4 regions of the Rahnella sp. CFA14(1/10) genome follow, and region 1 is predicted to be linked to each of the others. Evidence: predicted binding sites of a transcription regulator. Region 1 holds the regulator's gene; each other region holds the start of a gene.
What was found. Region 1 encodes CRP, which controls carbon source genes, mostly activating them, when cyclic AMP is high. Its sites were predicted from a motif close to ATGTGANNNNNNTCACAT; they were not measured.
Positions count from the first base shown of each region.

Region 2: the regulator CRP is predicted to act here: its motif matches at 1,541-1,558, upstream of rbsD (D-ribose pyranase).
Region 3: the regulator CRP is predicted to act here: its motif matches at 1,834-1,851, upstream of rhaS (rhamnose ABC transporter substrate-binding protein).
Region 4: the regulator CRP is predicted to act here: its motif matches at 1,655-1,672, upstream of idnD (L-idonate 5-dehydrogenase).

Region 1 covers NZ_SEWS01000006.1:14,720-18,237, reverse strand. Annotated here, with positions in the region: gene EVX52_RS13090 (YccS/YhfK family putative transporter) at 1-1,157, opposite strand, end outside; gene crp (cAMP-activated global transcriptional regulator CRP) at 1,219-1,851, opposite strand; gene EVX52_RS13080 (OsmC family protein) at 2,214-2,621, shown strand; gene EVX52_RS13075 (phosphoribulokinase) at 2,625-3,494, opposite strand.
Region 2 covers NZ_SEWS01000006.1:352,038-355,555, forward strand. Annotated here, with positions in the region: gene kup (low affinity potassium transporter Kup) at 1-1,425, shown strand, start outside; gene rbsD (D-ribose pyranase) at 1,640-2,059, shown strand; gene rbsA (ribose ABC transporter ATP-binding protein RbsA) at 2,067-3,518, shown strand, end outside.
Region 3 covers NZ_SEWS01000003.1:468,943-472,460, reverse strand. Annotated here, with positions in the region: gene aldA (aldehyde dehydrogenase) at 1-596, opposite strand, end outside; gene rhaS (HTH-type transcriptional activator RhaS) at 784-1,602, opposite strand; gene rhaS (rhamnose ABC transporter substrate-binding protein) at 1,994-2,986, shown strand; gene EVX52_RS08795 (sugar ABC transporter ATP-binding protein) at 3,055-3,518, shown strand, end outside.
Region 4 covers NZ_SEWS01000006.1:242,868-246,385, forward strand. Annotated here, with positions in the region: gene EVX52_RS14065 (helix-turn-helix domain-containing protein) at 1-270, opposite strand, end outside; gene EVX52_RS14070 (benzoate/H(+) symporter BenE family transporter) at 409-1,611, shown strand; gene idnD (L-idonate 5-dehydrogenase) at 1,734-2,765, shown strand; gene EVX52_RS14080 (DJ-1/PfpI family protein) at 2,853-3,449, shown strand.

The DNA.
Region 1 (3,518 bases):
AACAGCCCCAGGCTGCTGCCAATCGCCAAAATAATGCCCAGACGCGCGGCATTACGCAGGGCCACGGATTTGAAAGAAAGATAGCTTTTTAGCGCAGTCCAGAAGGGCAGCCGTGGCTGGGTGCTCATCAGATCGCGCCGGTATAACGGGCGCTGGGTCCGCAGCAGGCGCGCAATGCGGCTGAAATGGTAATAACAAAACTGGCCAACCGGATTGTCCGGGTTACGCGCGGCGATTTTCTCCAGCGCAGCCAGCTCATTGGCCATGGTAAAGCGCTCAGATAAACGGTGATAAAGAATATCGCCGGCAATCACCCGAAGACGGGTGGAAATCACCTGCGCATTGCGGCGGATTACCGCTTCTGCATGGCTTTCCTCAACCAGTTTCTGTACTTCCTCCGGCTGATGCAGGCTGACGGTAATGTGCTCCTGCAAATCGAGAGCAACCTGAAAAAGCTGAAACAGTCGCTTATGGTGATGATGATGTCCGTGTTGTGGCAGCATGTGTAATTGCTGATAAAGCAGGGCAATCAGGTCGATAACCTGCTGCTGACGGGTAAGTAATGGCGGCAACGCCGTCTCGGGATCGGTATGTTGCGTCAGCAGACTGTACTTGGCCTCGAAATAATCCGCGAGTTGCAGATAAAGCTGGCTGAGCGTTTCGCGCATAGGCTGTTCTTGCGAAATACGAAACCACACCCAGTTAAACACCCCGTACCAGGCTGTGCCTGCTGCGAACAGCACCGGTGCCTGCCACATCGGGCGCACGCCGACCATACTCAGTGTGAAAATAGTGGCTACCAGCGCGCCGGGTAACAGGCGCGCATGTAACGGGCTGATTTCACCGGTAACGCCGAGCAATAACGCCAGCGATAGCATGATCAGCGGCAGCGGAACGTGCCAGTTTTCCAGCATCAGTTGCAGCAGAATGCTGCTCACGGCAAACAGTGAACCGCCGACGATCAGACGTTTGAAAAAGCGTTTGTGCGGGGTATCCAGACCGGCGATGTTACAGCAGGCCGGGCAGAGGGAAAACAGCAGACCCATTTGCAAGTTGCCAAACAGCCAGCAAATGCCAACAGGCAGGCACAACACCAGCGTCTGGCGCAGCGCGTAATTCACTTCAGGATGGTAAAACAGTTTTCGCCATAACGTCATGGGTAAAGCTTAGCCCATAAAAAAGGCGCGACAGTATTCTGCCGCGCCAATTTTCGAGGGATTAACGTGTGCCGTAAACGACAATCGTTTTCCCGTGTGCGGAGATCAGGCTCTGATCTTCCAGCATTTTGAGGATTCGTCCGACTGTTTCACGTGAACAACCGACGATTTGGCCAATTTCCTGACGGGTAATCTTGATTTGCATCCCGTCCGGATGGGTCATTGCATCAGGCTGTTTAGCCAGGTTGAGCAACGTTTGAGCGATACGACCGGTTACGTCGAGGAAGGCAAGGTTGCCGACTTTCTCTGACGTCACTTGCAGACGGTTGGCCATCTGCGCGGAGAGACGCATCAGAATATCCGGGTTAACCTGAATCAGCTGGCGGAACTTTTTATACGAAATTTCAGCCACTTCACAGGCAGTTTTAGCACGTACCCAGGCACTACGTTCCTGACCTTCTTCGAAGAGTCCCAGCTCACCGATGAAGTCACCTTGGTTAAGGTAGGACAGTATCATTTCCTTGCCTTCTTCATCTTTAATCAGGACAGCAACTGACCCTTTCACGATGTAGTAAAGCGTTTCGGCTTTTTCACCCTGGTGAATCAGCGTACTTTTAGAAGGATACTTATGTATATGACAGTGAGACAGGAACCATTCAAGAGTCGGGTCTGTTTGTGGCTTGCCGAGAACCATTAGCTATTATCCTCTGTTGTTATCGCTGCCCAAAATCACAGGGCTCAGAGTTCCCTGTATGGCACTTCAAATCCAAAGCGCCCTTTCAGCATATAACTCCCCAGAAATGCTGCAAGCGGATGTCGGAGTGCAACAGCCTGTTTATTGCTGTTAACACCGTGGGTTCTGTTCTTAAACCGCAAAAACCGTCACCGCAATTTACTGGAAAGTATGTTTCGGCTTTGTTTGTAGCACAGGTTTGAGATGCTGTCTTCTGTTGTCTCGCTTCAGCATGATGGCGATCGGGTTACGTTGCCAGATTTTGGTCTAAAGGGTACTCTGAGAGCAGATTTCTAAAAGTTTATTCACCGGGAGAATAGTTCATGCACGCACGTGTCAAATGGGTTGAAGGGCTGACCTTTTTAGGTGAGTCAGCGTCGGGTCATCAGATTTCAATGGATGGTAACGCGGGCGATAAAGCCCCAAGCCCGATGGAAATGTTACTGATGTCCGCAGGCGGCTGCAGTGCAATTGACGTGGTATCTATTTTACAGAAAGGCCGTAATGACGTGCGTGATTGTGAAGTGAAGCTGACTTCACAACGCCGCGAAGAAGCGCCGCGTCTGTTCACGCATATCAATCTGCATTTTATCGTCACCGGTAAGGATCTGACCGATAAGATTGTTGAACGTGCGGTCAGCCTTTCTGCCGAAAAATACTGTTCAGTGTCTCTGATGTTGGGTAAAGCGGCCACCATCACCCACAGCTTTGAAGTGATTGCAGCGGAATAAAGTTTACTCGATTTTCTTACCTTCCATCAGGCGCTGCACCAGTGGCGCCATGATCAGCTCCATTGCCAGCCCCATTTTCCCACCTGGTACCACCAGCGTTTTGATGTGCGAGATAAATGACCCCTGCAACATTGCCAGCAGATAGGGGAAATCGATGTCGTCCAGTCCCTGGAAATGGATCACCACAAAGCTTTCATCCAGTGACGGAATGGCTTTTGCTGCGAACGGGTTTGAGGTGTCGATAGTCGGCACACGCTGGAAGTTGATGTGGGTGCGGGAAAACTGCGGCGTAATGTAGCTGATATAATCATCCATCGAACGCACGACGGAATCCATCACTGCTTCACGTGAATGGCCACGCTCCCCGGTATCGCGCACCAGTTTCTGGATCCACTCCAGGTTAACGATAGGCACAACGCCGACCAGCAAATCGACCTGGGCGGCGACATCAATTTTGTCTGTCACTACACCGCCGTGCAGGCCTTCATAGAATAAGATATCCGTTGGTTCCGGCAACGCCTGCCATGGCGTAAACGTGCCCGGCACCTGATTATAGGGAACCGCTTCGTCATAAGTATGCAAATACTTACGTGAACGGCCGGTGCCGGTTTTGCCATATTCGATAAAGCTTTTTTCCAGCAAACCAAAGTCATTGGCTTCCGGCCCGAAATAACTGATGTGGCGCCCGAGATCGCGTGCCTTACGGATCGCCGCATCCATTTCAGGACGGGTGAAATGGTGAAAACTGTCGCCTTCCAGCTCCGCAGCGCGTAAGCCAAGCTGTTGAAATATTTTACGAAACGCCACGCTGGTGGTCGTGGTGCCTGCACCGCTCGAACCGGTAACGGCAATAACAGGATGTTTGGCTGACATAAATGCTTTTCTCCAGAAAGGGGA
Region 2 (3,518 bases), 340 kb from region 1:
ACTGTTCTGACGCTGCTTTTCATTATTCAGAAGCATGGTACCGGCATCGTGGGCAAACTGTTTGCACCGGTAATGTTGCTGTGGTTCCTGACGCTGGCGGTGCTTGGCGTCAACAGTATTATGCAGAATCCTGAAGTGCTGCGCGCCATGAACCCTATGTGGGCAGTTAACTTCTTTATCGAGCATAAGTCGTTCTCCTTCCTGGCGCTCGGTGCAGTGGTTCTGTCGATTACCGGTGTTGAAGCGTTATATGCCGATATGGGCCACTTCGGGAAATTCCCTATCCGTCTGGCCTGGTTCACCGTGGTACTGCCTTCTCTGGTGCTGAACTATTTCGGTCAGGGCGCATTATTGCTGAAAAAACCGGAATCGATTAAGAACCCGTTCTTCCTGCTGGCGCCTGACTGGGCATTAATCCCGTTACTGATTCTGGCAACACTCGCGACCATTATCGCCTCCCAGGCAGTTATTTCGGGCGTGTTTTCCCTGACCCGCCAGGCTGTACGTTTGGGCTATTTACCGCCAATGCGCATTATCCATACGTCAGAAATGGAAGCAGGCCAGATTTACATTCCGGCTATCAACTGGCTGCTTTATTTTGCGGTGGTTATTGTTATCGCCAGCTTCGAGCATTCGAGCAATCTGGCGGCGGCTTATGGTATTGCCGTGACCGGTACGATGGTGCTGACCAGCATACTTTCCTGTACGGTTGCGCTTAAAAACTGGCACTGGAAACCCTTCCTGGTCGGACTTTTACTGATCGGTCTGCTGTTTATGGATATCCCGCTGTTCGCGGCGAATGCCACCAAACTGTTCTCCGGTGGCTGGTTGCCACTGACGCTGGGTTTGTGCATGTTCATCGTGATGACCACCTGGAAGAGCGAACGCTTCCGCCTTATGCGCCGTATGAACGAGCATGGGAATTCCCTGGAGGCGATGATCGCCTCTCTGGAAAAATCTCCGCCGGTGCGTGTTCCGGGAACGGCTGTGTATATGTCTCGCGCCATCAACGTCATTCCGTTTGCATTGCTGCACAACCTCAAACACAACAAAGTATTGCATGAGCGCGTGGTTCTGCTGACGCTGCGCACGGAAGATGCGCCTTATGTGCATAATGTCCGGCGTGTCACCATCGAGCAGCTGTCACCGACGTTCTGGCGTGTAGTAGCCAGTTACGGGTTTAAAGAAACGCCGAACGTGGAAGAAGTATTCCATCGCTGTGGTCTGGAAGGATTACCGTGCCGGATGATGGAAACGTCATTCTTCATGTCGCATGAATCGCTGATCCTGACCAAGCGCCCGTGGTATCTGTACTTCCGTGGGAAACTCTTTATGGCGCTCAGCCGCAATGCCCTGCGTGCGCCCGATCAGTTTGAAATTCCGCCTAACCGGGTGATCGAACTCGGCACGCAGGTGGAAATCTGATCCCCATTTCTGCCGCTCAAAGGGTACCTTCGGGTACCCTGTTTTATTTCTGCTCCTGCCTTTCTTAAACGATAACTCAAATTTCCACGTTGTTTCCGAATCAGTCAGCGAAACGTTTCGACGCTGATCACAATTCCATCACTAGCTCGTTGCCATGTCCGCTAATCTTTATAAACTCTTCAATGAGCGAAACGTTTCGCTGTAGGAGTTCACAATGAAGAAGTCACCGCTGTTAAATGCCGAAATCTCACATGTTATTGCCCGGTTAGGCCACACCGATCAGCTGGTTATTGGCGATGCCGGTCTTCCGGTGCCAGCAGCTTGCCAACGCATCGATCTGGCATTAACCCAGGGAGTCCCCACCTTTTTACAAGTCTTAGAGGTAGTGACACACGAGATGCAGGTTGAGCGGGCTATCCTCGCCGAGGAAATCCAGACTAAAAATCCTCAACTCCATGAAGCGTTGCTCGCCCAATTGACACAACTCGAACAACACCAGGGAAACACCATTGCTTTGGATTACGTCAGCCATGAGGCATTCAAAGCGCAAAGCGAAAAAAGTCGGGCTGTGATCCGCAGCGGGGAATGTTCGCCTTATGCGAACATTATTCTGTGTGCCGGCGTAACCTTCTGAGGCTTTTATGCAACCTTTGCTGCAACTGACAGGCATTGATAAAGCCTTTCCCGGCGTGAAAGCCCTTTCCGGCGCGGCGCTCAGCGTCTATCCGGGACGAGTGATGGCGTTGGTGGGGGAAAACGGCGCGGGCAAGTCCACCATGATGAAAGTGCTGACCGGCATCTATCAAAAAGATGCCGGCTCAGTACGTTTTCTGGGTAAGGAAGCGACGTTCAACGGTCCGAAAGCATCGCAGGAAGCCGGGATCGGGATTATCCATCAGGAATTAAATCTGATCCCTCAACTGACTATTGCTGAAAACATCTTCCTTGGCCGTGAGTTTGTAAACGGTTTTGGCCGTATCAACTGGAAGAAGATGTATGCCGAAGCCGATAAACTGCTGGCGCGCCTGAATCTGCGTTACAAAAGTGACCGGCTGGTGGGGGATTTATCCATCGGCGACCAGCAAATGGTCGAAATAGCTAAGGTGCTTAGCTTTGAATCCAAAGTCATCATCATGGATGAGCCGACCGATGCCCTGACCGATACTGAAACCGCTTCTTTATTTAGCGTTATACGCGAACTGAAAGCTGCCGGCTGTGGCGTGGTGTATATCTCACACCGCATGAAAGAAATCTTCGAAATCTGCGACGACGTGACGGTATTTCGTGACGGGCAGTTCATTGCAGAGCGTCCGGTCAGCGAACTGGAAGAAGACACGTTGATTGAAATGATGGTGGGTCGCCGTCTGGAGGAACAATACCCGCGTATTAATCATGAACGCGGTGCGCTGCGCCTGCAGGTGCGTGATATCAGCGGACCGGGAGTGAACAACATCAGCTTTGATCTGTACAGCGGCGAAATCCTGGGGGTTTCCGGTTTGATGGGTGCCGGCCGTACCGAACTGATGAAAATTCTCTACGGCGCGCTACCGCGTAAAAGTGGTTATGTGGCGCTAGATGGCCGCGAAGTGGTGACTCACTCTCCGCAAGACGGGTTGGCAAACGGTATTGTTTACATTTCTGAAGACCGTAAGCGCGATGGTTTGGTGCTCGGTATGTCTGTGAAAGAAAACATGTCACTGACCGCGTTGCGCTATTTCAGTCACACCGGCGGGCGCCTTAAGCATGCCGACGAACAGCAGGCTGTCGGCGATTTCATCCGCCTTTTCAATATCAAAACACCGTCAATGATGCAGACCATCGGCCTGCTGTCCGGCGGTAATCAACAAAAAGTGGCGATTGCCCGTGGATTAATGACGCGGCCGAAAGTTCTGATCCTCGACGAACCGACGCGCGGCGTTGACGTTGGTGCTAAAAAAGAAATTTACCAGCTTATAAACCAGTTCAAGCGCGAAGGGCTGAGCATCATTTTGGTTTCCTCAGAAATGCCGGAAGTGATTGGCATGAGTGACCGGGTTTTGGTGATGCATGAAGGTCATTTAAGCGGTGAATTCCCGATAGAACAGGCTACGCAA
Region 3 (3,518 bases), on a different contig from region 1:
CCTTTTGGCAGACCAATTTTGTGAATAATTTCCGCGAAGATCACCGCATTGTTTGGCGTGATTTCACTCGGTTTGATCACGATGGTGTTACCCGTGATCAGCGCCGGTGCTGCTTTACGGGCGATCAGGAAGAACGGGAAGTTCCACGGCAAAATACCGGTGGTCACGCCGATGGCTTTGCGGAACACAAAGATGTTTTCATTTGGCCGGTCGCTCTGAATGATTTCCCCTTCATAGCGACGGGCCCATTCCGCCATGTAGTCAAGATAATCGGCGGTGAACAGCACTTCGGTTTGCGCCAGGCCGTAGGTTTTACCGCCCTCCGCAATAATGGTTTCAGTCAGTTCGGCTTCGCGCTCACGGATACCGTCGGCGATTTTATGCAGCCACACGCCGCGTTCTACTGCAGGCAAGGCTTCCCAGCCCGGTTGCGCCGCTTCGGCCGCATCAATGGCTTTTTTAGCATCTTCAGCCGACCCTTCGGGGATCTGCGAAATCACGTGTTCTGTCGCCGGATTCACAACGTCAATCCATTTACCGCCCGTGTTTTCGACGAACTCGCCGTTGATGTACATACGTTTCTGAACTGTGCTCATGTAGCGTCTCCAAATACGGATAGAGGTGATGAACGAATTGTTAATAAAAAAGCTCTTTTTTGTGAAGTTTTAACAGCCTGTTCTATCCGGGGAGTCATTACCTTTCCGTGGTTGCCATTTAATTTTGAGAAATGGCAAAAATGTCATGGTCGGACTGACTGACATAACATTTTTGCAAATTACGGGGCTACTGGCGCACACTTCGGGGGGCATAACCAAATTCGCGTTTAAACAATGTGGAGAAATAATTGCTATCACAGAAACCGCAGTTGTGCGCAATCTCGGTTATCGGGCTGTCGCTGAAACGCAGCATGTTACGCGCATTGAGCAGACGCAGGCGGTTGAGGTAATTGAGCGGTGTGCAGCCGGTTTGCTGTTTCATCTGGCGATGCAAGGTGCGCAGCGACATTGAGAACCGCGCAGCCAGTTCAGGCCAGTCGACGTCCTCGTTGTAATGCTCATTCAACCAGTCCAGCAGATTGTTCAGATCACCGCCCTGCCCGCGATAACCCACCTCACGGCTGCCTTTGCGCAGTAACAATAACAGCTGCATAAAATATAATTCCTGCTGCGCCTGCGATTGCGGAGATTGCATAGCAGGGGATCGCGCCAGCAAATCAATCAGCATTTTAGCCTGGATTATCTGATTCGGACTGATGCGCCAGTGCGCAGGATAGACCCCGTCCACTTCCTGCGGCAGTAAATCACCGACGCCGTTGAGAAAACGAAACGCATTCGGGCTGCGATACAGCACGTTGGTCAGATGCAGGTGGTCGGTATCTTCATAGAGATGATGGTCGCAGTGGCGTACAAAACACACACTGCCCGAACTCAGGATCAGCGGCTGATCATTAAAAACGTGCGTGCCGGTGCCATGCTCAACCAGCACAATTTCATTGAAATCCTGATGATGATGTTCAGGAAAGGTTTCCTGCGGATAACGGGGTTCAATAGCGACCGGGAAATCTCCTGAGAGAAAATACTCACTACTGCGTAACACGGTCATTTCCGACTCCTTATTAACATTATCGTAATATCTTAGTCGGCGCCGGAGTGTCCATCGGGTTGAAACTGTGATCCGCCAGCCGCTTTTGAACAAAACATTCCCTTCCTTATTAAATCCTTTGCAATCCGGCACCCTGCGTAGCTTTATGCCCAATTTCAGTGCGGTTTTCTAAGACCGGTAATGTGTGTTTTTCTGACCGTTTGGCATGACCGAAACAAGATTGTTATCAAATTGTGAGGTTGTTCGCTTAAACCTTTGCATCTTTGCCATAGTTCGCGCTGAACTGGCACTCGCGGAAAGGTGAGCCTGTCAGCAACCTCCTAGAGTCGTGATCATGCGCCTGGCGCGTCGGCAATTTTTTAGTCGTTAAACTTTATGCGGAGTACAAACAATGAAATTAAAACACGTACTGAGCCTCACCCTGATGGCGGGCAGTATTCTGCTGGCAGGCGCGGCATCGGCAGAAGTGAAAATTGCACTGGTGGCAAAGTCGCTGGGCAACGGTTTTTTTGAAGCAGCAAACGTCGGCGCTCAGCAGGCTGCCAAAGAACTGGGTGATGTAAAAGTAATCTATACCGGCCCGACAACGACCACCGCCGAAGCGCAAATCGAAGTGCTAAATGGCCTGATTGCGCAGGGCGTCGACGCCATCGCCGTCTCGGCCAATGACCCCGATGCACTGGTGCCGGTGCTGAAAAAAGCCATGCAGCGCGGCATTAAAGTGGTGTCCTGGGATTCCGGTGTCGCCAAAGATGGCCGCCAGATCCATCTCAATCCCTCCAACAATGCATTGATTGGTGAAACCAACGTCAAACTGGCTGCCGACGCGCTGAAAGCGCTGAATGTGGAGAAAGGTGATGTCGCGATCCTGAGCGCAACCCCTACCTCCACCAACCAGAATCTGTGGATTGCGGAAATGAAAAAAGTGCTGCCGAAATACCCTTCGGTGAATCTGGTGACCGTCGCTTATGGTGATGATTTGTCAGATAAAAGCTACCGCGAAACCATTGGTCTGTTGAAATCCTATCCGGATCTGAAAGTGATTATTTCCCCTTCATCCGTGGGTATCGTGGCAGCGGCGCAGGCGGTCAAAGATCAGGGCAAAATCGGTAAGGTTTACGTAACAGGACTCGGGCTGCCGTCTGAAATGGCAGGCGCAGTGAAATCCGGTGCAACGAAAAGTTTTGCCATCTGGAACCCGATAGATCTGGGTTACGCCGCCACCTATCTGGCTGATGATTTGGTGAAAGGCACCGCCACTAAGACGGAAGCCAGCATGGGCCGTTTAGGTAAAGTGAAACTTGATGCAGACGGCAGCGGTGCTATGGCTGAACCCTTTGTCTACGACGCCAGTAATATCGATAAATTCTCTAAAATCTTCTGATCCTGAACGCGGCTGGCCGGATTACCGGTCAGCCGTTTTGTTGTACTTAGTCAGACTGGGGAAACAACATGAGTGATTCAGCGACACCGCTGTTGTCATTGCAGGGCATCAGCAAAGTCTTTCCGGGTGTCAGGGCGTTAAATAACGTTCACGTGGATTTGTATCCGGGTAAAGTAACCGCCCTGATTGGCGAAAACGGCGCGGGAAAATCAACGCTGGTGAAAGTCATGACCGGCATTTATCAGCCGGAGGAAGGGGAGTTGCACTATAAAGCTATTCCGATAAAACTGCCGAATCCCGAATCCGCCCACAAAGTTGGCATCACCGCTATCCATCAGGAAACCGTACTGTTTGACGAACTTTCTGTCACCGAGAATATCTTTGTCGGCCACTATCTTTATCACGGCATTTTCAAGCGTCTGAACTGGCAGGCGATGCATCAGCAGGCGCGCGATATCCTGACGCGACTTGAAGTGAATATTGACCCTCACGCTATCCTCAAAGAACTGAGTATCGCGCAACGCCACATGGT
Region 4 (3,518 bases), 230 kb from region 1:
GCTGTCGCTGTTAAACGTGGTCAGCAAACCGTGCCGGTGCAATGCCGCCGACTGCGCAGGCGGGGTTTCAAGAAACTCCGAGAACGAAACATTCAGGCCACTGGCGATTTTCCATAGCGTCGCAACGGTCGGGCTGGATTCGCCGCGTTCAATTTGCCCCAGCATTGCCTTGCTGACACCGGTGTGTTCTGCCGTCTGGCTGAGACTCCAGCCACGTTCGCTGCGAACGGCTTTCAGCTGGCTGCCAATATGGCGGGTGAGCTCCTGCATCCTGACTCCTCTGGCAATCATTTTTAGCGATCATGGTTGTGCGCTATAACGCACAATGATATTTTGAGCGCATCCGATGTACGCTATAACGCACAACAGCATACCGCCAGCAAGCGGTAACCAGAAGGAATTTCACCTATGGCCTCGCGTTTCAGTCCGCAGGATTTGACATTTTCGGCGGTAATCGCCGGATTTGTTGCGGTTTTAGTCGGTTATACCAGCTCCGCAGCGATTATCTTTCAGGCAGCGGAAGCGGCAGGGGCCAGCGCGGGACAAATTGGCGGCTGGCTGAGTATGCTGGGTCTGGGCATGGGGGTCACCAGCATCGGGCTATCACTGTATTACCGCACACCGGTGGTGACGGCCTGGTCGACACCCGGCGCGGCGCTGCTGGTCACCAGCCTGCCCGGCACCTCACTTAACGAAGCCATTGGCGTATTTGTCTTTGCCACCGGGCTGATCCTGCTGTGCGGCGTGACCGGCTTATTCGCCCGACTGATGCATTACATCCCGCAGGCGCTGTCAGCGGCGATGCTCGGCGGCATTCTGCTGCGCTTCGGGCTGGACGCCTTTACCTCACTGCAAAGCAATTTCGCCCTTGCAGGCACCATGTGTCTGGTGTATCTGCTGGCAAAGCGCGCCCTGCCGCGCTATGCGGTGGTGCTCGCACTGGCCGCCGGGCTGATCGTCGCCGGATTACAGGGTGATATTGCGCTGCACGGCCAGACGCTGACCTTCGCCGCACCGGCGTTTGTGATGCCGCATTTCACGCTTTCCTCAATTATCGGCATCGGCATTCCGTTTTTTGTGGTGACCATGGCCTCACAGAATGCGCCGGGCATCGCCACACTGAAAGCGCACGGCTATCATCTGCCTGTTTCGCCCCTGATTTCCTGGACGGCGCTGACTGCGTTAGTTTTAGCGCCGTTCGGCGGTTTTACCATCTGTATCGCCGCCATTACCGCCGCGATTTGTATGGGCGAGGACATTCATCCCGATCCTAAAAAACGCTATATGGCGGCCGTCTCGGCTGGCGTTTTCTATCTGATTGCGGGCGTGTTTGGCGGCTCCATCGGCATGGTCTTTACCGCCCTGCCACAGGCGCTGATCCACACCATCGCCGGGCTGGCGTTGCTCGGCACCATTGCAGGCAGCCTGTACCGCGCGCTGGAAAACGAGCGTCAGCGCGACGCGGCAATCATTACGTTTCTGATCACGGCTTCCGGTGTCACGCTGCTGGGTGTCGGTTCGGCATTCTGGGGTCTGGCGGGCGGTGTGATAACTCATCTGATCCTCAGCATGCCGGCGCGAAATCGTGATAAATCCGCCGGGAAAAGTTGAGTCCGTTCAAGTTATGGGTAACAGGTTTTCGTAACACGGCACAAGGTGACGTCGATCACATTTTCTGACCGGTAAACCCTCTTTACTGGGCGCAATCAGGCCCTTTAAAGAGCGAGAATCCCATGACTATTGCCACACAATCCTGCGTCGTGACCGGGAAAAAAGACGTCTCGGTGATCCACCAGACCCTCAGCTATACCGGCCAGGGCACGCTGGTGAAAATCACCCGCGGCGGCATCTGCGGTTCGGATCTGCATTATTACGAACACGGCGCTGTCGGTGATTTCAGAGTGCGCGAGGCGATGGTACTTGGCCATGAAGTGGTCGGTGTGGTGGATAAATCGGATAACCCGCGTTTGCAGCCCGGTCAGAAAGTGGCGCTGAACCCGAGTAAGCCGTGCAAAGCCTGCAAGTATTGTCTGTCCGGTGACGAAAACCAGTGCACCACCATGAAATTTTTCGGCAGCGCGATGTATTTCCCGCACATCAACGGCGCGTTCACGCAGTATAAAATCGTCGACAGCGACCAGTGCATTCCTTACGACAATCAGGTCAGTGACCGCCTGATGGTGTTCGCAGAACCGCTGGCCGTCGCCATTCATGCCGTAAACCAGGCGGGCGATATTCATGGTAAAACCGTGTTTGTTTCCGGCGTAGGTCCGATTGGCTGCTTAATCGTGCTGGCAGCAAAAGCCAAAGGCGCGGCGCAAATCGTGGTGACCGACCCGAGCGAACGTTGCCGTACGCTGGCACTGGCAGTTGGCGCAAATAAAGCACTGGACGCTGCACAAGGTGATTTCAGCGAATATCAGGCAGAGAAAGGCTTTTTCGATGTCTCCTTCGATGCCTCCGGCCATCCGTCTTCCATCCGCCGTTGTCTGGAAGTGACCCGCGCACGCGGCACCCTGGTGCAGGTTGGCATGGGGCCGGTAGTGAATGAATTCCCGCTGATGTCGCTGATTGCCAAAGAAATTAACTGGGTCGGCAGTTTCCGTTTCACAGAGGAATTCAATACCGCCGTCGAATGGCTGGCGAATAGAACCGTCGATCCGATGCCATTGCTGTCAGCAGAATTCCCGCAGGAAAGTCTGGTGGAAGCGCTGGAATACGCCCTGGATAAATCCAAAGCGTCAAAAGTGCAGCTGGTCTTCTAGCCCGGTCTGCAATACCAGTCACAATATCAAAACACCGTTTCATTTTATGATGTCCTCTGATTTTTATCCTCAGAGGACATTTGCATTATGGTAAAGGACAAGGCGAAAAAGCAGGTCGCGCTGCTGCTGGCTAACGGATTTGAAGAAGGCGAAGCGGTGATTGTGCTCGATATTCTTGAGCGGCTGGAGATTCAGGTCACCACGCTGGCCTGCCAGGAAAGCCTGACGCTGCGCACGTATCACGGCATTCAGATGCAGGCCAACGAACTGCTGTCCGCGCAGGGCGACCGCTTATTCGATGCTGTGGTAATGCCCGGCGGACCGGAAGGCTCAGTGGCGCTGGCGGCCAGTAAAGCGGTGGTGGAATTTGTCCGACGTCACGACGACGCCGGTAAACTGATCTGCCCGCTGTGCTCCGCTGCCGCGCGTGTGCTGGGCGGGAACGGTCTGCTGAAAGGCCGTCGTTACGTCTGTTCCGGCGATTTATACCAGGACGTGAAAGACGGCGTTTACGTCAATGAGTCCTTTGTGGAAGACGGTAACTTGCTCAGCGGAAAAGGATTAGGGCTGGCGTTTGACTTCGCCTTCCAGCTGGCATACCGCCTGACCGGCGATGCTGAAACCACCAATTTCCAGGCTGATCACATCGATTATCACCACTGGCGCGCCGGCCAGAAGCGTTGATCAAAAAGTTGAACCGGGGCAGATGGCGCAGGTCGTCCGCCCCGGTCAGTATCCTGTCCGTTTTTGGCA